2 regions of the Rhizobium sp. IBUN genome follow, and region 1 is predicted to be linked to the other one. Evidence: riboswitches for the same ligand, from Rfam matches in the RefSeq annotation. Region 1 holds a riboswitch; the other holds the start of a gene.
What was found. Region 1 has a riboswitch for thiamine pyrophosphate ahead of thiC (phosphomethylpyrimidine synthase ThiC). Riboswitches for the same ligand answer to the same signal wherever they lie in the genome.
Positions count from the first base shown of each region.

Region 2: it holds a riboswitch for thiamine pyrophosphate, as region 1 does, so the genes downstream of both, thiM (hydroxyethylthiazole kinase) here and thiC (phosphomethylpyrimidine synthase ThiC) in region 1, are expected to answer to the same signal.

Region 1 covers NZ_AZNV01000001.1:293,543-305,401, reverse strand. The annotation lists gene RHIBUN_RS0101365 (ABC transporter permease) at 1-754, shown strand, start outside; gene RHIBUN_RS0101360 (ABC transporter permease) at 757-1,716, shown strand; gene RHIBUN_RS0101355 (ABC transporter ATP-binding protein) at 1,716-2,723, shown strand; gene RHIBUN_RS0101350 (oligopeptide/dipeptide ABC transporter ATP-binding protein) at 2,723-3,715, shown strand; gene RHIBUN_RS0101345 (four-carbon acid sugar kinase family protein) at 3,712-4,773, shown strand; gene RHIBUN_RS0101340 (FadR/GntR family transcriptional regulator) at 4,792-5,562, shown strand; TPP riboswitch at 5,610-5,721, shown strand; gene thiC (phosphomethylpyrimidine synthase ThiC) at 5,815-7,641, shown strand; gene thiO (glycine oxidase ThiO) at 7,643-8,614, shown strand; gene thiS (sulfur carrier protein ThiS) at 8,614-8,811, shown strand; gene RHIBUN_RS0101320 (thiazole synthase) at 8,814-9,587, shown strand; gene RHIBUN_RS0101315 (thiamine phosphate synthase) at 9,584-10,213, shown strand; gene RHIBUN_RS0101310 (glucoamylase family protein) at 10,330-11,655, shown strand; gene RHIBUN_RS0101305 (ABC transporter ATP-binding protein) at 11,656-11,859, opposite strand, start outside.
Region 2 covers NZ_AZNV01000028.1:69,774-81,632, reverse strand. The annotation lists partial or broken gene RHIBUN_RS0122885 (alpha/beta hydrolase) at 1-256, opposite strand, end outside; TPP riboswitch at 1,340-1,433, shown strand; gene thiM (hydroxyethylthiazole kinase) at 1,483-2,286, shown strand; gene thiE (thiamine phosphate synthase) at 2,283-2,918, shown strand; gene thiD (bifunctional hydroxymethylpyrimidine kinase/phosphomethylpyrimidine kinase) at 2,915-3,736, shown strand; gene RHIBUN_RS0122860 (3-oxoacyl-ACP reductase) at 3,733-4,497, shown strand; gene RHIBUN_RS0122855 (carbohydrate ABC transporter permease) at 4,510-5,358, opposite strand; gene RHIBUN_RS0122850 (sugar ABC transporter permease) at 5,351-6,289, opposite strand; gene RHIBUN_RS0122845 (extracellular solute-binding protein) at 6,357-7,667, opposite strand; gene RHIBUN_RS0122840 (ROK family transcriptional regulator) at 7,884-9,083, shown strand; gene RHIBUN_RS0122835 (Gfo/Idh/MocA family oxidoreductase) at 9,118-10,218, shown strand; gene RHIBUN_RS0122830 (ThuA domain-containing protein) at 10,236-10,877, shown strand; gene RHIBUN_RS0122825 (D-amino acid dehydrogenase) at 10,961-11,859, opposite strand, start outside.

The DNA of each region.
Region 1 (11,859 bases):
GCAGTTCGCCCTTTACATCTGGAACCTGCTGCATGGCCAGTTCGGCAACTCGCTAACATCCGGCCGCTCGGTCTGGGCAATGGTGTCGGCTGCAGCCCCCGTTTCTTTCAAGCTTGCGCTCTGTTCCATCATCCTGACGACTGTTATCGCCATTCCGCTTGGCATGATCGCCGCGATGAACCAGAACAGCCGCCTCGACTATACGATCCTCGGCAGCGCGCTCTTTCTGTGGGCGATACCGGCCTATGTCGCCGGCCCGCTGCTGATGGTCGGCCTTATCGTGCTGCTGCCGATGGTCAAGGTGCCGTATGGCTGGGGTGGTGTTTTCGATGTGCGCATCCTGTTGCCGCTCATCGTGCTCTCATTTCAGCCGATCGCGCTGATCGTCCGCCAAACACGCGCCGCCGTCATCGAGGTACTGTCTGAAGATTTCGTCCGCACCGCCCGCGCCAAGGGCGTGCCCGAGATGGTCGTAGCGCTGCGCCATATCCTGCGCCCGGTGCTGACGCCCGTCGTGACACAGCTCGGCCTGATCATGATCACCATTGTCAACGGCGCGATCTTCGTGGAGCTCGTCTTCGGTCTTCCCGGCCTCGGTCGCCTGACCGTGCAGGCGCTGACCAATTCCGACTACCCCGTCATTCTGGCGATCACGCTCATCGGATCCTTCCTGGTGATGATCTCGAACCTTCTGGTCGACGTTCTCTATCCGCTGCTTGATCCGCGTGCCAACGATGCAAGAAGGAGCCGCTGACCATGTCCGCCATCCCTCTCTCTCCCGTCGCAGCTCAGGAAGAAGCACCCGTCAGCCTGTGGCGCGACGCCTGGTATCGCCTGAAGCGCAACAAGCTTGCCGTCTTCGGCCTGATCGTCGTGGCAATCCTCGCCTTCACCGCGATCTTTGGCCCGTATCTGACGCCCTACGACTACCTGAGCCAGGATCTACAGGCCCGCAACGCCGTTCCATCGCTGCAACATCTCTTCGGCACCGACGATCTCGGCCGCGACGTGTTCAGCCGAGTCGTCTTCGGCACCCGCACGGCCTTCCTGGTCGCAGTCATTGTCACCGTCATCGCCGTGTTTATCGGCACGATCCTTGGCGCGATCGCTGGCTTCTTCGGCAATCCGTTCGACCGCGTCATCATGTGGCTGACGGACATGACCATGTCGGTGCCGAACCTGCTCCTCGTCGTCGTCATCAATGCATCGCTGAAGTCCCCCATCACCAAATGGATGGAGGCGCAGTATCTGGCGACGCTCAATCCCTTCTATCGCCAGACCATCTGGGTCGACTTCATTCTGGTCTTCGGCTCGATGGCCTTGATCTCCTGGCCGCCCTATGCGCGCCTCGTTCGCGCCCAGGTCCTGTCGATCCGGAGCCGGCCCTACATCACGGCCGCGCAGGCGCTCGGCCTTTCGAACTGGATCATCATGAAACGCTACGTCATTCCGAATGCGCTTGGCCCGTTGATCGTCTCCGTCAGCGCCGGCCTTGGCACTGCGATGGTTCTGGAAAGCGCCTTCAGCTTCCTCGGCATCGGCGTCAACCCGCCGACCCCAAGCTGGGGCAACATGATCTCGGACGGTCTGCGCGTCTGGCAGCACTATCCGCATCTGCTGGCCGCCCCGGCAGCCGTTCTCGGTCTTGCCTCGGTCGCCTTCAGCTTCCTCGGCGATGGCCTCAACGACGCACTCAATCCGCGGGGTTCGAAGTGATGAACACCACCCGATCCAACGAAAAACTCCTCGATGTCCGCGGCCTGACGGTCGAAATCGATGGCAGAAACGGCCCAGCGGTCGTGGTCGATGGCATCGATCTGCACGTCAACAAGGGCGAGACGCTTGGCGTGGTCGGCGAATCCGGCTGTGGCAAGAGCCTGACCATGCTGAGCCTGATGCGGCTTCTGCCGAACAAGATCAGAGTCACCAAGGGATCCGCGAGCTTCGACGGCCACGACCTGCAGAAGATGTCGAACAAGGAACTGCGCAAGGTGCGCGGCGGCGATATCGGCTTCGTCTTCCAAGATCCGATGACCTCGCTTAACCCGGTGATGCGCATCGGCGACCAGATCTGCGAGCCCTTGATCTATCATCGCGGGATGAGGAAGGCCGATGCGCGCGTACGTGCTGTCGAACTGCTACGCCTCGTCGGCATTCCCGGGCCGGAAGAGCGCCTGCAGGCTTATCCGCATGAACTCTCCGGCGGCATGCGCCAACGTGTGATGATCGCGATCGGCCTTGCCTGCAATCCGAAACTGCTGATCGCCGACGAGCCGACGACGGCACTCGACGTCACCATTCAGGCTCAGATCGTCGATCTGGTGAAGGATCTGCGCGCCAAGCTCGGCATGTCGGTTGTCTGGATTACCCACGACCTGGCGCTGATTGCCGGTCTCGTCGATCGTGTCGCCGTGCTTTATGCCGGAACCGTCGTCGAGGATGCACCGGTTGACGAGCTTTATGCCCGCCCCAGCCACCCCTATACGCGCGGTCTGCTCGCCTCGATCCCGAAGCTCTCGGATGCGCCGGCAAGCCGGCTTTCGTCCATCGGCGGGACGCCACCGGAGCCGGGCCGCCGCCCCAAGGGCTGCCCCTTTGCCCCACGCTGTCCGCTGGCGGAAGCCGTCTGCCACGAGCGCGTGCCGAAACTCGAACCGCTATCAGGCGCCGGAAACCACCGCACAGCCTGCTTCGTCGTCCAGAAAATGCAGGAGGCTGCGTGATGGGTGCACAGCCGCTGCTCAAGGTCGAAAACCTCGTCAAGCATTTCCACGTCAAGCTCGGCGCCTTCGGCGAGCGCTCGGCGACCGTCTATGCGCTCGACAACGTCAACCTCGACATCATGGAAGGCGAAACCCTCTCGCTTGTCGGCGAATCCGGCTGCGGCAAGTCGACGACCGGCTTCACTATCCTCAACCTCTACAAGGCGACATCAGGCAAGGTCGTCTACAAGGGCCAGGATCTCGCGACCCTTGATGAAAAACAGATGCGGCCCTTCCGCCGCGACCTGCAGATCGTCTTTCAGGATCCTTATTCGACGCTCAACCCGCGCATGACGATCGGTGAGGCAGTCGGCGAACCGATCCTCTTCCACAAGCTCTGCACCAAAGCGGAGCTCAAGGACAAGATCGCCACCCTGCTGACCGACGTCGGCCTGCCGACGCGCTTTGCGCAGCGCTATCCGCATGAGCTGTCCGGCGGCCAGCGACAGCGCGTCGTCATCGCTCGCGCACTTGCCTGCCAGCCTAAATTCATCGTCTGCGACGAAGCGATCTCGGCGCTCGACGTCTCGATACAGGCGCAGATTATTAATCTCCTGCTCGATCTGCAGGAGAAGTATGGCCTGACTTACCTCTTCATCGCCCACGACCTGGCTGTTGTCCGACATATCAGTACCCGCGTCGGCGTCATGTATCTCGGCCGCCTGGCGGAACTTGCGACGCGCGAGGAGCTGTTCGAGAACCCGCTGCACCCTTACACCAAGGCACTGCTGTCAGCCGTTCCGGAAACCGATCCGGAGCTGGAGCGCACGCGCAAGCGCCAGATCCTGCAGGGCGACGTGCCGAGCCCGCTCAACCCACCGAGCGGCTGCCGCTTCCACTCGCGCTGCCCGATCGCCATGGACGTGTGCAGCAAGGTCGTGCCGGAATGGAAAGAAGCCAAGCCTGGCCATCTCGTCGCCTGCCACGCTGTCAACTCAGGACAGACTGAATGACGCTGAAGGTCGCGATCATCGCTGACGATTTGACCGGCGCGCTCGACACGGGAACCCCCTTTGTCGACGCCGGACTTTCCGTCGCTGTCGCGATCGACGTCGGGGCCATATCGGAAACGCTTGCGACCGGTAGCGAGGTCGTGGTGGTCAACACGGCTTCGAGAGCTCTCCCGGAGGAGGAAGCGGCAGGAAGGGTCAGCGCTGCGGCGAAGGCCCTTCTTGCCGCCTCGCCTCAAATCGTTCTGAAAAAGATCGACTCCCGGCTTAAGGGGAACGTTGCAGCGGAAAGCGCAGCTTTGGCTGCCTCCTTCGGTCACGAGGCAATCGTGGTGGCACCAGCCATTCCCGATCAAGAGCGTTTGACCCGCAACGGTCACGTCGTCGGTCGTGGTGTCGATCGGCCGCTGCCGATTGCCGAGCTTTTTGACGCAAGTGACACCGAGGTGCTGGTCCGCGATGCCGAAACGGACGGCGATCTCGACCAAGTGGTTGAGGCACACGACTGGACGAACGCCCTTGCCGTCGGCGCCCGCGGTATCGGAGCCGCACTTGCCCGCAAGATCGGGCAGCCGAACAGGACAAGCAAAGCGTTTGCCGCATCGAGCCGGACCGTCTTCGCCTTCGGCTCCCGCGACCCGATCACAACAGCACAAATGGCCAGGCTGGAAGGCACCGAATGCCTCGCCGCAACCATTGATGCCCCCATGGGAGCAGTGCCTCCCGAAGCGCGATTTGGCTTGCCGATTCTCCTTCGCTGCACCGGCGAAATCACCAGCGAGGCTGCGACAGTTGCCGACCGCTTCGCGAAAGGCGTAAAATCGGCCATAGAGATGACGCGCCCGGACATGCTGATGGTCGGCGGGGGCGATACGGCGCTCGCGGTTTTCCGCGCGCTCGGCATTCGGGTCCTGAGGCCGCAGGGCGAAATCGAGGCGGGTATTCCGTGGTTCGACGTCGTAACGGCAGACGGCCTGCTTTTCCGTTGCGCGGTGAAGTCCGGGGGCTTCGGTAATTCTGATAGTTTGGTAAGACTGATTGCACAGAATCAGGCGGCATAGGACATGCCGACGGGGAGAGTGAAGGTGGACGAAGGTAGCGGTGTATCGGCGAAAGCCCAGACGGCCTCGGCGGCCAAGCCGGAGCGCGGCAAGGCTGTCAAGCTGGTCGATCGCGTCTTCGACCAATTGCAGGAGCGTATCCGCTCGGGAAACTATCCGCCGGATTCGCGGCTTCCCGGTGAGCATGAGCTTGCATCGATGCTCGGCGTCTCGCGTCCGATCGTGCGCGACGCCTTGGCGCGGTTGCGCGATCAAGGTATCGTCTATGCCCGTCAGGGAGCCGGCACCTTCGTCAGCGCCCACGGTTCGCCGACGACGCAGCTCTCCTATTCTCCGGTGAAGACGATCGCCGACATCCAGCGCTGCTACGAGTTTCGCCTGACGATCGAGCCTGCCGCCGCCTACTTTGCTGCCAAGCGCCGTGACGAGGCGGCGATCCAGAAGATCGCGGCAGCACTCGCCGATCTGCGCGAGGCGACCAGTCACCAGCTTCATCGCACCGACGCCGACTTCACCTTCCATCGGGCCGTCACCGAAGCCGCCAACAACCACTACTACACGGCCTCGATCGACGCCCTGAAGGCTCACATCGCTGTCGGCATGCACCTTCACGGCCTATCGCTCCTTGGTCCGCGTCAGGGCCTCGAGCAGGTCTACGAGGAGCACAACAAGATCTACCTCGCCATCGTCGAAGGACGTGCGGAAGACGCGCGGGCTTTGATGAAGGCGCATCTTGAGGGTTCGCAGAGCCGCCTCTTCGAGGGCCGCGTTCTGGACCTTTCCATGTAGTTACGGCAGTCGGCTTGACAGCTTTGCTGCTCTGGCTCTAACCTTTTCGCATTCACCAGGGGGGTCCCGGCAAGGGGCTGAGATACTGCTATCGTGCGCAGTGACCCGTTGAACCTGATCCAGTTCATACTGGCGTAGGGACGGTGCAAGCGCTCGAAGGCATTGGATTCACGCGCGGAATCCGTGCCGGCGTCTTTTCATCATTCCGGCTGAGGACTGGGTCTCCAAACTTGAAACTTGGAGCCTCAAACCATGAATATTGCCGCAAAGACCATCACCCCGACCGTCACAACAGGGCCCCTACCGGCCTCTCGGAAAATCTACATCCCTGGGGACATTCACCCCGATGTCCGCGTGCCGATGCGCGAAATCAGCGTCCACCCGACATCGGGCGAGCCACCGGTCACGGTCTATGATTCCTCCGGCATCTATACGGTCGAAGGCGCTGACATCAGCATCGAGCAGGGGCTTCCGGAACTGCGCCGCAGCTGGGTACTCGCGCGCGGCGACGTCGAAGCCTATCGGGGTCGCCAGATGCGCCCCGAGGATAACGGCTTTGCCAGCGGCGAGCGGCTGACGCCGGAATTTCCCGCCAAGCGCCAACCGCTCCGCGCCAGGGACGGCAAGGCCGTGACCCAGCTCGCCTATGCGCGCGCCGGTATCATCACGCCCGAGATGGAGTTCATCGCCATCCGCGAAAATCTCGGCCGCAAGGCTAAGGCCGAGGCAATTGTGCGCGACGGTGAGAGCTTCGGCGCCCATATTCCCGATCACGTCACCCCGGAATTCGTCCGACAGGAAGTCGCCGCCGGCCGCGCCATCATCCCCGCCAACATCAACCACCCGGAAGCCGAGCCGATGATCATCGGCCGGAACTTCCTGGTGAAGATCAACGCCAATATCGGCAACTCCGCCGTCACCTCCTCGATGGCCGAAGAGGTCGAGAAAATGGTCTGGGCCGCGCGCTGGGGCGCCGACACCGTGATGGATCTCTCCACCGGCCGCAACATCCACAACATCCGCGAATGGATCATCCGCAACTCGCCGCTGCCGATCGGCACCGTGCCGCTCTATCAGGCGCTGGAGAAGGTCGAAGGTATCGCCGAGAACCTGACCTGGGAGGTCTATCGCGATACACTCATCGAGCAGGCGGAGCAGGGCGTCGACTATTTCACGATCCATGCCGGCGTGCGGCTTCACTACATCCCACTTACGGTCAACCGCGTCACCGGCATCGTTTCACGCGGCGGCTCTATCATGGCCAAGTGGTGTCTTCATCACCATCGCGAAAGCTTCCTTTACGAGCATTTCGAGGAGATCTGCGACATCTGCCGCGCCTATGACGTCTCCTTCTCGCTCGGCGACGGCCTGCGTCCGGGTTCGATTGCCGACGCCAACGACGCCGCACAATTCGCCGAGCTGGAGACCCTCGGCGAACTGACGAAGATCGCCTGGGCCAAGGACTGCCAAGTCATGATCGAGGGCCCAGGCCATGTCCCGATGCACAAGATCAAGGAAAACATGGACAAGCAGCTCGCCGTCTGCGGCGAGGCGCCTTTCTACACGCTGGGACCACTGACGACAGATATCGCCCCGGGCTATGACCACATCACTTCGGGCATCGGTGCTGCGATGATTGGCTGGTTCGGTACGGCGATGCTTTGCTACGTCACCCCGAAGGAGCATCTGGGTCTCCCCGACCGCAACGACGTGAAGACCGGCGTCATCACCTACAAGATCGCCGCCCACGCTGCCGATCTCGCCAAGGGTCACCCGGCAGCTCAATCTCGCGATGATGCGCTGTCGCGCGCCCGCTTCGAATTCCGATGGGAGGATCAATTCAACCTGTCGCTCGATCCGGAGACGGCCCGCAGCTTCCACGACGAGACGCTGCCGAAGGAAGCGCACAAGGTGGCGCACTTCTGCTCCATGTGTGGCCCGAAGTTCTGCTCGATGCGGATTTCGCACGACATCCGCGCTGAAGCGCAGAAAGAAGGGCTCGACGCCATGGCGGCGAAATACCGCGAGGGTGGCGATCTCTATATGCCGATCGATATCATCCAAGAGTCGCGTGACTGAGATGCATGTCCTCGTCAAAGGGGCCGGCGTTGCCGGCCTCACGGTCGCGCACGAACTCACTCTTCGCAGTGCTGACGTCACCGTTATGGATCCGAATCCAGATTTCGGCCAGGCAGCCTCATGGCTCGCGGGCGGCATGCTGGCACCGTGGTGTGAGCGTGAAGGCGCGGACGAAGCCGTCTTGCTGCGTGGCCGCGGTGCCATCGATCGGTGGGACATGATGCTGCCCGGCGAGGTACACCGAAACGGCACGCTGGTCGTTGCCCCCGCGCGCGACCAGGGTGAACTCGATCGCTTTGCCAGCCGCACCAGCGGCCATGAATGGCTGGGCGAGGAGCAGATCGGCCCATTGGAGCCGGCTCTCGCAGGCCGCTTCAGGCGGGCCCTGTTCTTCCCGCTGGAAGGACATCTCGATCCGAGACGAGTGCTGGGTCTGCTGCGAGAAAAGCTCGCCGCCCGGGGCGTAGCATTCATCGGCCAAGTGGCCGAGACCACCGGCTACGACGACATCGTCGATTGCACGGGCGCAGCACGCATCGGGCAAACGAGCGGGCTTCGCGGCGTGCGCGGCGAAATGCTCTATCTACACACGCCCGAGGTCTGCCTCGCCAGACCCGTTCGCCTGCTGCATCCGCGCTTCCCCGTTTATATCGTTCCGCGTGGAAATGGCCTGTTCATGGTGGGTGCCACCATGATCGAGACCGAGTTCGCCGGTCCCATCTCGGCGCGTTCGATGATGGAACTGCTGAACGCCGCCTACGCTGTGCATCCCGCCTTTGCGGACGCTACCGTTATCGAAACCGGCGCGGGCATCCGGCCGGCATTCGCCGACAATTTTCCACGCGTAACCCGCGAGGCCGAGGCGGTCGTGCTCAACGGCCTCTATCGCCACGGCTTCCTGCTGGCGCCTACCATGGCGCAGGAAGCTGTGGACCTTGTCTTCTCCAGAACCGAACCAGGAGGAAATTGCTGATGAAACTGATCGTCAACGGCGAGCATCACGACCTCGCTGCGCCAACCTTGTCCGAACTGCTGACGCTGATGGAATACGAAGGCGACTGGCTGGCGACCGCCGTCAACGGCGAAATCGTCCACCGTGAGGACCGCGCCGACCACGCGCTCAACGACAACGACCGGATCGAAATCCTGTCGCCGATGCAGGGAGGCTGACCATGCTGACGCTCTACGACACCGTAGTCTCCTCCCGCCTGCTTCTCGGCACCGCACGGTATCCTTCACCCGCGATCCTCGCGGCGGCCGTCAAGCGATCGGGAACCGAGATCGTCACCGTCTCGCTCCGCCGCGAGACCGCCGGCGGACGGAGCGGCGGTGCCTTCTTCGAGATGATACGGGCACTCGGCGTTCGGGTTCTGCCGAACACGGCTGGCTGCCATGGCGTCTCCGAGGCCGTGCTGACAGCCAAGATGGCGCGCGAGCTTTTCGGCACCAATTGGATCAAGCTGGAGGTGATCGGCAATCACGATACGCTTCAGCCTGATGTTTTCGGCTTGGTGGAAGCCGCCCGCATTCTTTCCGCCGACGGCTTTGAGGTCTTTCCCTACACGACCGACGACCTCGTGGTGGCCGAGAAGCTGCAGGAAGCGGGTTGCCGGGTATTGATGCCATGGTGCGCCCCGATCGGGAGTGCCGCGGGACCGCTCAACCTCTCGGCGTTGCGTTCGATGCGCGCACATTTCCCAGACATTCCGCTCATTATCGATGCCGGGATCGGGCGGCCATCACATGCGGCGACCGTCATGGAGCTCGGCTTCGATGCCGTCCTCCTGAACACCGCTGTTGCCGGCGCCGGCGACCCCGTGGCCATGGCGGGCGCGTTTGCCAGGGCGATAGAGTCCGGCCGCGAGGCTTTCGGTGCGGGCATGCTCGAACCGCGTGATGTCGCGGTTCCCTCGACACCCATCATCGGAAAGGCCGTATTTGCATGAAGCTCGATCCCTTCTATCTCATCGTCGATAGCACCGAATGGATCGCACGGCTGGTGCCGCTCGGCGTCAAGCTCGTGCAGCTCAGGATCAAGGATAAAGAGACGGCCGAGCTGCACACCGAAATCCGAACCGCGAAAGCAATTTGCGCTAAGCATGGCTGTCAGCTCATCGTCAACGACTACTGGCAGCTTGCCATCGAAGAAGGATGTGATTTCGTCCACCTCGGTCAGGAAGATCTGGAAGCGGCCGATCTCGGCGCCATTCGTGCCGCCGGCCTGAAGCTCGGGCTGTCCACCCACGACGATGCGGAACTTGAGACGGCGCTGGCGGCAAAGCCGGACTATATCGCGCTCGGTCCGATCTATCCGACCATTCTCAAGCAGATGAAATGGTCGCCGCAAGGACCGGAACGCCTGCGCCTATGGAAGTCGCGCGTCGGTGACCTGCCGCTCGTCGCCATCGGCGGGTTGAACGTCGATCGGATCGAGGGCGTTTTTTCTCAGGGCGCCGACAGCGCTGCCGTCGTGACCGATATTACCCTGAACCCCGATCCGGAGACACGAACGCGGCAGTGGCTTGCTGCCACCGCACATTGGCGCAGTGTGGAAATGCCATTGGGTCGGTAGCAGAATAGAACGGTCGATGGGTCGTTCGGTCGCAACACCTTCAAAAATGATTGATTTGCGGATCGTGCTTCACCATGTTGAACCGGGGACTGGACAACAAGTTGGGCTTGGCACGTATGTTACAACGGACCGAGGAAACGGATGCCGCGCTGATCGACAGGCTTCAGCAAGGCGCATTCAATTATTTTCCGAAACACTACAATCCGGAAAACGGGCTGGTCGCGGACACGTCGATAGCGGGCGTTCCCTGCAGCATCGCCGCCGTCGGCTTTTCCCTGTCGTCCTATCCCGTCGCAGTCGAGCGCGGCTGGATGCAGCGTTCCGACGCGATCGAATACACGCTGAAGACGCTCTGCTTCTTTGCCAACGGCCACCAAGGTCGTGAGCGGCACGCGATCGGCTATCGCGGCTTCTTCTATCACTTCCTGCACATGGACACCGGCCACCGCGCCTGGAACAGCGAGTTGTCGACGATCGACACCACGCTTCTCGTCGCAGGCATGTTGACCGCCGCGGCCTATTTCGACCGCAACACCGAAGACGAGACGGAGATCCGCAGGCTCGCGAGTTTGGTCTACGAGAGAATCGACTGGCACTGGGCGCTGAACAAGGGCCAGACCATCTGCATGGGCTGGAAGCCGGGCAGCGGCTTCCAGCGTTGGCGCTGGCAGGGCTACGACGAAGCGATCCTGCTTTATACGCTGGCCCTCGCTTCCCCGACACATCCGATCCCGGCGTCGAGCTACGATGCCTTTACCGCGAGCTATTCGTGGATGCTGTTCGGCGACCAACCTTACGTCTATGCCGGCCCGCTCTTCATTCACTTCTTTTCGCATGCCTGGATCGATTTCCGTGGAATCCAGGACAAGGCGATGGCCGACCGCAACTGGGATTATTTCCGCAACACGCAGATATCGATCGCCGTACAGCGGGACTACGCCGAGCGCAATCCCGGCCACTTCGTCGGCTACAACAAGGACATCTGGGGACTGTCCGCCTCGGATGGCCCGCCTCCGACCCGCAACATGCGCGGCGGTCGCCACCCGCGCGTGCTCGGCTATGCCGCGCGTGGCGCACCGCTCGGGCCGGATGATGGCACAATCGCACCGTGGGCAGCGCTTGCATCGCTCCCATATGACCGCCAGGCCTCGCTCGATGGCCTTCGCGCCCTGATGTCCACCTATCCGAACCTGCTCTACGAGGATCGCTTCCCCGGTGGATTCAACCCGACCGTCAAGACCAAGCGACCTGAAGGTTGGGTCGACGATCGCTGCGTCGGCATCGACCAGGGCCTACTGGTCATGACGATCGAGAATGACCGCTCCGACCTCATCTGGGGTCTGATGCGGCGCTCACCGGTCATCCGACGCGGTCTCGAACTGGCGGGATTTAGCGGTGGCTGGTTGTCGGAAGGCGAGAGTTCCGAACGGAAGATCGCCTGATCAGCGACTTCCGAGAACATGCGCCTTGCCGGCGATGTCGAGGCGGACATGATCTCCGCGCTCGGGAAGCGCCACGCTTGACGTCTTGATCATGATCGGCGGAAGGGCAACGCCTTCAAGCGACACGGCGACGGTGCAGGTCGCCCCGCCGAATTCCACTTCGACGACCCGTCCACGATAGGTCTGCGCGCTTTCATCGGGAAC
Region 2 (11,859 bases), on a different contig from region 1:
GAACGGTGTCGATCTCCTTGACGCTGGTCACCGCAAAATCGGTTGCGGGATTGGGCGGTAGACGCTTCGGCCATTGGACTGTGCCTGAGGCCCGTTTCGGCGGAATGGAGACGTCAACCGCCGTCAGGTAGGGCTTTGGGCTGCGTTCGCCGGTGAAGAGCGTCGCCGGGTCGCCGGAAGGTTCGCGCGTGGTTGCGACCAGCATGCTGACCTTTGAGGTATTCTGCGTTGCCGCCGATAGCGCAACAGGGGCCATGACTCCGCTTGGATGACCGCAGCTGGCAAGAACTGCCGCGACGAGCAAAGGTGCAAGTGTCCGAACAGTACGGGCAGCAATCACGTTCCGGTTCCCTCATTGAAACGCAAGCACCTTACGGTGGCCGGGCTTTGGTGAAGTACTCTCACAGAAACGACGCGAATGTTACGTGCAATTCGCGCTCCATGCCCTAGGGCCACGACGAACGATCCACGACAAGCTCAATTCGGGTCTGAAGCCGTCTACCCATCTCGAGCTACGCCTTCGGCTTCCGCAGCTTCACTGCCACACAATGCTTGTTTTCGGCATCCCAAACGCTGTCGGTCCTGCAGACCGGCTGCTTCGGCGAGCAGGACTTTCCCGCCAAGGTGGATTTCAAACTGCGAGTGCACAGGCACCTCCCTTTTTCCCAACCCCAATTTTCGGGACAACTGACGCAACGCTTCGTCTTCGGATCAACGAACCGGCCGGTCCCACAGGAACAGGTCGAGCGCTTGGCATCCCACGACGCGCCCGCGGCGCACGCGACGCAAGTTTTCCTTCTCGAATCCCAGTTTTTCCCCTCCGGACAAGTTCCACTCTCATTGACCGCATTGCCGGGAGCCTTCGCCGAAGGGTGCTTTTGTGGCTCGATCGCCTGCTGGCCGGGACAAGTCAGCTTCTGATCGCACTGCAGCGAGCAGCCGACCACCCCGCGAGACCGGTTGACCGGCGTGTCTGGATATTCAAAGGGACAGGGCATCTGCTGCGCGCCTGCCGTCCATCCGAACAGCAAGATCAAACCGAAGAGAAGAAGACGACATCCCAACATTTCAGAAGACTAGGCCCCGACATATCATCTGTCCAGCTTGTCACAGGCGCGACCCTGGACCTGCGCACGGGAGTTCGCTTGACCAGCAGCTGGGAGCGGATCCAATGGCCCGGCGTATCGATCAGACCTCATTTCCGTGCCGGAGCCGGAGCCCGATGATGTCGAGGTGGACGCCGCTCGCCTCCTCCAGGGCATTTCCCGGCATCGCCGGGCTCACCCGGCGATGTCCATTTTATGGATGACAGGCGCGCGCTTCTCTGCGAGAAGAAGGCAGTGAGAGACAGGGGCGCCCTCCCAAGGGGCTGAGAAGGACCCTTTGAACCTGAACCGGATAATGCCGGCGGAGGGAGTCGCTCGGGACGTTTCGCCTCCTGCGTCAGTCCCCGCGCCTTTCTCCCCGATCGAAAGGCGCACCATGCAAGATCAGACCTTACCGGGAATACTGCTCAGCGAGTTGCGCGCGCAACCGCCGCTTGTTCACTGCATCACCAACTTCGTTGCCATGAATATCGCAGCCAATGTGCTTCTGGCCGCCGGCGCGTCTCCCGCCATGGTGCATGCGGAAGAAGAGGCTGGCGAGTTTGCGGCGATCGCAGGCGCACTGACAATCAACATCGGCACACTGTCGTCATCCTGGTTGCGCGGCATGGAGGCGGCAGCCCTCGCCGCCAGCCAGTCCGGCAAGCCATGGGTTCTCGATCCGGTTGCCCATTATGCCACCGGCTTCCGCCGGGCGGCCGTTGATCGGCTGCTGGAACTCGGTCCGACGGTCATTCGCGGCAACGCCTCCGAGATTATCGCCCTTGCCGGTGGCGAAAGCCGGGGCCAGGGGGTGGACAGTCGTGACGGGGTCGAACAGGCCGAGGAATCAGCCCGGCTGATTGCGAGGACACACGGTGCGACGGTCGCGGTAACCGGCGTGGTTGATTTCGTCACCGACGGTGAACGAGCTGCCTGGATTGAAGGCGGGTCTGCCTTGATGCCTCAGGTGACCGCACTCGGCTGCGCACTGACCTGCCTCGTCGGAGCATTCACGGCGATCCGGCCTGCCGCGCCGTTCGAGGCAACGGTTGCAGCGCTTGCGACCTTTGCTGTTGCCGGCGAGATGGCAGCCAGCAGGGCTGATGGCCCGGGTTCGTTTTCTCCGGCGTTTCTCGATGCGCTTGCAGCGCTTGACGCCGCGCTTCTCGATCACCATGCGAGGGTGCGTTCCGCATGAGAAACATCGACCTTTCACTCTATCTCGTCCTCGATCCCGGTCTTTGTGCCGGCTTCGGCATGGTGGAGACCGCGCGGGCGGCTGTTGCTGGCGGAGCGACCGTTGTCCAGCTGCGCGACAAGCATGCCGATACACCCCTGATGATCGAAACAGGTCGGGCGCTCAAGGCGGCTTTGTCTGGCACCGGTGCCTTGCTCATCGTCAACGATGACGTCGAGGCTGCCGTCGCAATTGGTGCTGACGGTCTGCACATCGGGCAAGAGGACTTGGATGCGCCAACTGCCCGCGCGCGGATTGGAGACGATATGATCCTTGGCCTCTCCGTTGAGACCGAGGCACTGGCCGCGCGGGTCGATCCGGCAATCGTCGACTACGCGGGTATCGGCCCGGTCTTTGCGACATCGACGAAGGCGGATCACAAGGAGCCGACCGGTTTCGCTGGCCTTGCACGCCTCGTGCGCGTCTGCCCCGTTCCCGCAGTCGCGATCGGCGGGCTGAAGGCGGTTCATGTCGGGGATGCCTTTGCTGCTGGCGCTGACGGTCTTGCCGTCGTCTCTGCGATCTGCGGCACCCGTGACCCTGAGGCGGCGGCTCGTGAGATCGCGGAAAACATCAGAAAGGTTCACCGATGATCCGAAACGTTCTCTCCATTGCCGGATCCGATCCTTCCGGCGGCGCCGGAATCCAGGCGGACCTGAAGGCATTCTCTGCCCGCGGTGTCTACGGCATGGCGGTGCTGACCGCGCTGACGGCACAAAACACACAGGGCGTTTGCGGGGTCCATCTGGTTCCGGCTGCCTTCGTCGCCGACCAGATCAAGGCAGTGTTTGCCGATGTCCGCGTTGATGCAATCAAGATCGGCATGATTGCCAATGCCGAAATTGCCGACGCTGTCGCCGATGCGATCGAACCCCACAAAGGCATTCCGATCGTTCTCGATCCGGTCATGGTCGCCAAGGGCGGGGCTGGCCTCCTCGATCTGTCTGCGATCGACGTCCTCACCCGCCGGCTGCTGCCGCTCGCGACGCTGCTTACTCCCAATCTTCCGGAAGCGGCAGCACTCCTGCATGGACCTTCGGCCGATACCCGCGCGGCCATGGCCGAGCAGGCGCAAAGCCTGCGTGCTCTTGGCCCGGAGGCGGTGCTGGTCAAGGGCGGTCATCTGCCAAGCCAGGAGAGCCCTGATGTCCTGGCGACAGCCGCGGGACTGAGCTGGTTCGAGGGGCTCCGGATACCGACGGCGAACACGCATGGCACCGGCTGTACACTATCGAGCGCGCTTGCCGCTGAGCTCGCGAAGGGGGCGACGCTGCCCGAGGCAGTGGCGGAGGCGAAAAGCTACCTCGCCCATGCCGTCGCGCAGGCGGATACGCTTTCTGTCGGTTCCGGGCACGGGCCGGTTCAGCATTTTCATGAGCTTTGGACGTTGAGAGAGGGACATTCGAGATGACACTGGCGATCAGCGAACAAACCATCATCATCACCGGGGCCGGGCGTGGCCTGGGCGCCGCCATCGCTGCTGCCTTTGCCCGCGAAGGCGCGAAGGTCGCAATCAACTACCGCAACAGCCGCATCGAGGCCGAGGCGCTTGCCGCGTCGTTGGGTGATCGTGCCCGGGCGTTCCAGGCGGATGTCCGCGACAGCGAGGCCGTCAAGCGCATGGTGGCCGAGGTCAAGGATACACTCGGTGCGCCGACGACAGTCGTGCACAACGCCTTGACCGACTTCAGCTTCAACGGAGACGCCCGATCGAAGCTCGATCAATTGACCTGGGGTGAAATGACATCCCAGCTCGATACGGCCGTGAAGGGGGCGTTGAACCTGATCCAGGCCACCCGCCCGGTCATGGCCACTGCAGGTTTTGGGCGGATCATCACGATCGGCACCAATCTCTTCCAGAACCCGGTGGTGCCCTACCATGACTACACGGCTGCCAAGGGTGCGCTTCTGTCCTTGACCCGCACGGCGGCCGCAGAGCTTGGCCCATCAGGCATTACCGTCAACATGGTCTCGGGCGGCTTGCTGCGCGCCACTGAAGCGAGCAGCGCCACACCGGATGCGGTCTTCGATCTGATTGCGGCGAGCACGCCCCTCCGGCAAGTGACGACGCCCGGGGAAATGGCTGACGCGGTCCTGTTTTTCGCAAGCCACTGGGCACGCGCCGTTACCGGGCAGAACCTCATCGTCGATGGCGGGCTCGTCTTCGGCTGAGGCAAAGCCTCCTCAGGACTTGACCGCACCCGCGGTCAAGCCGGCGATGATGTGCTTCTGCGCCAGGAAGAAGACGATGATCGTTGGCATGATTGTCAGCGTGATGAAAGCCAGCACCAGCTGCCAGGCAGTGCCGAACTCGCCGCGATAAACCATGATGCCGAGCGGCCAGGGATACATCGTCTCCGAATTCAGCATGATCAGCGGCAGGATGTAGCTGTTCCAGCTGCCGACAAAGGAGATGATGCTGACCGTTGCGATGATCGGCCGCGAGAGCGGCAGCGAGATGTGCCAGAAAAACCGGATGTAGCCACAGCCGTCGACGATGGCAGCCTGGAACAATTCTTCCGGAAGGTTGCGAAAATAGTTCCTGAACAAGAGAATGCTCATGCCGAGGCCAAAGGCGACCTGCGGCAGGACAACACCCCAGTAGGAATTCAACAGGCCCAGGTCCCGGATCCGGATGAACAAGGGAAGGATGGCGGTCGCGGCCGGAAACATCAGGCCGATCAGGAAGTAATTGAGAAGGAAGCCGGCACCGAAGAACTTTACATGCGCGAAGGTGAAGGCGGCCATGGCGGAAACCGAGACCGTCAGGCAGACAGTCAAGGTGGCGATGATCAGCGAATTCATCATCTGTCGCCAGTAGCGGTCTCCGAAGAGAATGTCGGTATAGTTCTCCGGATGCCAAGCGGCAGGTAGCCCGAAGGGGTTGGTTCTTAGGTCGCCGAGGTCCTTGAAGCCGCCAAGTGCCGTCGTCATCAGGGGAACCAGCACGATCGCCGCGATGAGCGTCAGCGAGACATAGAGATAGATCTTCGTGCCGGTCGCGGTCCGGGCAGATGAGGCCATGTCAGTCATTGCGCATGAATATCCGTTTGTAGCCGAAGGCCAGCGTCACGCAGATGACGAACAGGACGACGCCGACGGCGCTGCCGAGGCCGACCTGCATGCGCGTGACGCCGAAGTTGAACAGGAAGGTGACCATGGTCTGCGTCGCGTTGAACGGCCCGCCACCGGTCAGCGGCATGATGAGGTCGAAGAGCTGCAGCGAGCCGACGACGGCAAAGAAGATGGACAGGCGGACCGTCGAACCGAGAAGCGGCAGCGTGATGTAGCGGAACCGCTGCCAGCCGCTGGCGCCATCGATCTCGGCAGCCTCCAGCACGCTCTTGTCGAGCGACTGCAGCCCGGCGATGAACAGCATCATGTGGAAGCCGAAATACTTCCAGACGACGACGGCCAGCACCGCATAGATTGCCAGGTCCTTGTCTGCCAGCACATAGGGTGTCTCGACGCCAATGAGGTGAGCAGCCGAGGCAAACAAGCCATAGTCGCCGTCATAGACGAAGCGCCAGATGAGGCCTGCCGCCACCTCGGCGAGGACATAGGGTAGAAAGAAGATCAAGCGGAAGAGCACCACACCGGCAATGCGGTGCGCCAGCATCATCGCCAGCCAGATCGCGAGCGGAATCTGAACCAGAATGGAAACAACGATGATCAGGGCATTGTTTTTCAATGCTGTTATGAAGGCGCTGTTCTTGAACAGGACCTCGAAATTCCGCATGCCGACAAATTGCGTCGGCAGACCGTAGCCATCCCACTTGTAGAGACTGTACCAGGCCGCCTCGCCCATCGGCAGGATGACGAAGATCGTGAACAGCAGCAGTGCTGGCGGCAGAAACAGAAGCAGGACAGGCAGGCGCCGCGCCAGGCTGGGATCCTTGCTGCGCGCCGACGATCTTAACGTCGGGCGCGGACGGATGACGCTCGTCGCGCTGATGGTGGTCATTAAAGCCGATCCTCCTCATTCAGATTGAGGGCGGCGCGGATGCTTCTCCGCGCCGCGATAGTCTTGATCAGAGCTGATCCTGCTCGAAGGCTTCCTGGATCTGCTGTGCTCCATCGGCAGGGCTCATCTGCCCGGAGACTATGGCAACGGAGACATCGTTGACGACACGGCCGACCGATGGGCCGAGATCCTGATCGAAGAAGTTCTGATGCCAGGTCGAGTGCGCCAACTGTTCGGCAGACTGATGCAACAGCGGATTGGTCACACCGTCCTCGGCACCGACGGCGACCGGGATGAGCATGCCGGCCTTGGCCATCTCGCGCTCGTTTTCGGCGTTCGTCAGATAGGCGAGGAAGTCGAGCGTTTCAGGCGGCGCCTTCTTCGTCACGGCCCAGCCGTTCAATCCACCAAGCGTGTCGGTGACGGCGCCTGCGCCGCCCGTCACGGCCGGAAACGCAAAGCGGCCGATATTGTCCGGATCGAGCCCCTTGCCGTCACCGGCATTCGTGCGCTGGTTGGCCGCGGTGTTTTCAAACGCCAGGATCATTGCTGCCTTGCCATCGCCGAAGACGCCGAGCGTCTGCGGCCAGGTGGCGCCGAGATAGCCCGGCTGGAACGGCTCCAGTTTGCCGAGTTCGGCAAGCTGCTCTCCGGCCTTGATGATCGCCGGATCATTGAAACCTTCCCCTTCACCGGTCTTGGCCGCGTCGAAGACCGTCTGGCCACCGTTGCGCATCACCAGATAGCTCCAGTAGAAATGCAGAGGCCATTTCTCGCCACCGCCGCCCGCAATCGGGACGATGCCGGCATCCTTGATCTTCTTCACGGCATTGAGATAGTCATCCCAGGACTTGATGCTGGCGGCATCGACGCCGGCCTTGGCGAAAAGGGCCTTGTTGTAGAAGAAGGAGACGGTGCCCATCTTGAAAGGCACGGCGCCGATCTTGCCGTCGTAGGACAGGCCCTTGATCGCGGCCGGGTTGTAGCTCTTCACCCAGGCGCCGTCCTTTGCGTTCATCGCCGACGTCAGGTCCATGAGCGTTCCGGTCGCCAGCTGCTGCTTCAGCACGCCGCCGCCCCAGCTATAGAAGAAATCCGGCGCATCGCTCGACTGCAAGAGGGTCGGAAGCTTGGCCTTGAAAGCCTCGTTTTCCAGGAACTGCATTTCGATTTTCACGCCGGGATGTTCGGCCTGGTATTTGTCTGCAATCTTGCGCCAGATCGCGACATAGTTCGGATCGAGCTCAAGGTGCAGCCACTTGACGGTGGTGTCTGCCGCGGCACTTCCCGCAGCAATCAGGAGCGCCAGTCCCGTGGCCGCCGAGCGGGCGATGAAACGGCTGCGAAGCAAGGCTTTCGCCTTCATTTGGTCAAACATGATTTTCTCCTCCAGCAAGGGCAAAAATCGTCCTCTTCAATTTTTCCCTTATGCGGATTAAATCATCGGGAGGTTTTGGCGAATGTCAACTCCCCTCGTTGAAATCGGGCAGATTTGCCTTGACAGACGGGGATGCTGGCGCGCTATTTAATTCGCATACCGTTGAAAATATGAGCGCCGCACGCCGCGGTAACATTGAAGAGCCTGGCCGACCTTATGAAGACCGCAGATCCCGAATTGATGCGCGCGATCAATCGCTTGAACGTGCTGGACACGATCCGGCGTCACGGGCCCATATCGCGTGTCGAGATCAGCGAACGCACGCAGTTGTCGACCACGACCGTTTCGGCGATCACTGCTTCCTTGCTCGACGACGGTCTGATCCTGCCGCGCCACGAGGGCGATATTCGCAACGAGGCGGCGCGCGGAAGACCCCGCGTCATGCTGGAGCTCAATCCCGATGCAGCACGCGTCGTCGGGGCGAAGATCGCGGCCAACCGCCTGGTGTTCGTGGTGACCGATTTCCGTGGCGACGTGCTGTCGAAAATCACCCTGCCGATCCGCATCGACCGCCAGCCGTTCGGCGTGATCGCAGACCTCGTCGAAGACGGGGTGCGCCGCTGCGTCGTCGATGCCGGCCTTTCGCTCGAGGACGTAGACAGCGTCTGCCTTGGCCTTCCCGGCGTGATCGAGCACCGAACCGGCCATATCCGTAGCAGCCCGATCTTTCGCGACACGAATGTCGATTTCGCAAGCGAGATGACGACCAGGCTCGATACCCCGACCATCGTTGAAAGCGATGCGCATGCGATCACGCTTGCCCATCACTGGTTCGGCAAGGCCCGTGATCTGGAAGACATGGTATTGATTTCGCTCGAGCAGACACTCGGTCTCGGCGTGCTTCATGACAATCAGCTGTTTCGTGGTGCTGGCGGCCTCAGCCACAATCTCGGCGATCTGGTGCTTGGCATGGGACCCAACGGGGTCGTGCGGCTGTCGAGCCAGGCTGGCGAAAGCGAAATCCTTGGCGAGCAGCCGGCCAGTGGCCGCTTTGCCGAGGCCATCAGGCTTGGACGCGGCATGACGCATGCCCAGGCGCTCATCAAGGCCGAGGACAGTACGTTGATTGGTGCTGCCATCCGGGCCGGAGAAGCCGTTGGCGTTGCGATCGCCAACATCGTCACCTTGTTTGCGCCGCCCCGCGTCATCCTCGTCGGCTCCAGCCTTGCGCTAGGTGAGCCATTTCTCGACAGCCTGCGCAACGCCTATGCGCTCGCCGTTCCGCCATCGCTGAAGGGCGTTGCCGAACTCGTCTTCGACGATTCGACGGACGACTTCTGGGCGCAAGGAGCTGCTGCGGTGGCCCTTTACGAACTCTACGAGTCACCCTGGAACACCACTGGTCCGGCGCTCTGAGCAGCAAAATCACGACATCCAACGGGAGGAAATCATGGAAACAGTCGGTATCGGCATCATCGGGTGCGGCAATATCTCCGGCGCCTATCTGAAAGCGATGGCATCCTTCCCCATCCTTGAGGTTCGCGGCGTGGCCGATCTCAACCACGCATTGGCAGAAGCCAAGGCAAGCGAATTCAACGTGCCGGCAAAGCGGATTGATGAGCTTCTTGCTGATCCGAAAGTGGAGATCATCGTCAATCTGACGGTCCCGAAGGCTCACGTTGCCGTCGGCCTGCAGGCGCTTGCGGCCGGCAAGCATGCCTATTCGGAAAAGCCGCTGGGCATCAATTTCGCGGAGGGCAAGAAGCTCGCCGAAGCCGCCAAGGCCAGGGGACTGCGCATCGGTGCAGCTCCCGACACATTTCTCGGCGGCGGGCATCAGACGGCGCGTGCCCTCATCGATCAGGGTGTCATCGGCCAGCCGGTCGGCGGCACAGCAACTTTCATGTGCCCCGGCCACGAGCGGTGGCATCCAAATCCGGCCTTCTACTACGAGGTCGGCGGCGGACCGATGCTCGATATGGGCCCTTACTACATCACCGATCTCGTCAACCTTTTCGGACCGGTCGCGCAGGTGGCGGGCTTCGCCATCACGCCACGAAAGGAGCGCGTGATCACCAGCGAACCGAGAAACGGCGAGCACATCCCGGTACACGTGCCCACCCATGTCGCCGGTCTCATGGCGTTCGCCAATGGTGCGGTCGTACAGATCGGAATGAGCTTCGACGTTGCCGGACACAAGCATGTGCCACTGGAGATCTACGGCACCGAGGGCACACTGATCGTTCCCGATCCCAATCACTTCGGAGGCGATGTTGAAGTTTTGAAGAAAGGTGGCGCCTTCGAACAGCAGCCGCTGACGGCGCCCTATGGCGACGGCAATTATCGCTCGATCGGTGTTGCGGATCTCGCCCATGCCATCCGCTCGAACCGGCCGCATCGTGCCAACGGCGACCTGGCTCTGCATGTCCTCGAGGTCATGGAGGCCTTCCACGCTGCCTCCGAGAGCGGGCGCACGGTTGCCATCACCACTCAAACGGAGCGGCCCATGCCGCTGTCACAGTCGCTCGTCGACGGGCGACTGGCCAAGTAATCATCAGGAGGAAGACTATGCGTGAAGCACTGATCGTCTGGGGCGGATGGAGTGGCCACGAGCCGCAGGAATGCGCCGCAATCATCAAGGACATGCTGGAGGAGGACGGGTTCAAGGTCTACGTCGAGCACACGACCGAGGCTTTTGCCGATCCGTCCGTCCATGATCTCAGCCTCGTCGTGCCGATCGTGACGATGTCGAAGATCGAAAAGGAAGAGATCAAGAACCTCGCGGCCGCGATCGAGGGCGGCGTCGGCATTGCCGGCTACCACGGCGGCGCTGGTGACAGCTTCCGCGAATGCGTCGAATACCAGTTCATCATCGGCGGCCAGTGGGTGGCACACCCCGGCAACATCATCGACTACACCGTCAATGTCACTCGCCCTGACGACCCGATCATGGAAGGCATTACCGACTTCCCCTACACGTCCGAGCAATACTACATGCACGTCGATCCCTCGAATGAGGTGCTGGCCACGACGAGGTTCACCGGCGATCACGCCTACTGGATCGACGGTGTCGTCATGCCCGTCGCCTGGAAACGCAAATACGGCAAGGGCCGCGTTTTCTATTCCTCGCTCGGCCATCAGGCCAAGGAATTCTCGGTGCCTGAGATGAAGACCATCTTCAGGCGTGGTGCCAACTGGGCGGCACGCTGATCACCCGATCGTGAAACCCCGGCGCTGCCATCGCGGCGCCGGCATTTTATCAGGATAGCGTACGAATTCTGCCTTTCGTCATCTCAGCCGTAGCGGCTGAGATCGAGACCCTCGATCGATATCTGCGGTCTTACCCTGTTGATGATATCTGTCAGCACGCGGCCGGAGCCGCATGCCATCGTCCAGCCAAGCGTGCCGTGGCCAGAATTGAGATAAAGGTTGTCGTAGACGGTCTTGCCGATGATCGGCGTGCCATCGGGCGTCATCGGGCGCAGGCCGCACCAGAACTGCGCCTGGCTCTGGTCCCCTGCCCCACCAAACAGATCCTCGACGGAATGCACGAGCGTTGCCTTGCGGGACATCGGCAGGTCCTTGTTGAAGCGCGAGATTTCGGCCATGCCACCAACCCGGATCCGGTCGCCAAGGCGGGTGATGGCAATCTTGAAGGTCTCGTCCATGATCGTCGAGACCGGTGCGCGGCTTTCGTCGATGATCGGAACCGTGATCGAGTATCCCTTCACCGGGTAGATCGGGATCTTCAGTCCGAGCGGCTTCAGCAGACTTGGCGTGAAGCTGCCGAACGCGGCCACGACCGCATCGCCATCGAACACGCCGCGCGATGTTTCCACTGCGCTGACCCTGTTGTTGTCGATCCGCAGCTTGCGGACATCGGTTCCGTAGACGAAATGGACGCCCAGTGCCTCGGCACGCTTGGCAAGTTCATTGGTAAACTTGAAACAGTCACCGGTCTCATCATTGGGAAGACGCAATCCGCCGACGATCTTGTGCTTCACCGGCGAAAGCCCGGGCTCGGCGGCAACACACCGGGCCGGATCGAGCACCTCGAACGGCACGCCGTCCTTTGCAAGAACCTCGATGTCCTTTGTGATCGAGTCCAGCTGCTTTTGCGTGCGAAAGAGCTGCAGGGTGCCCCGGGTTCGCTCGTCATACGGAATGCCGGTGTCAGCGCGCAGTTCAATCA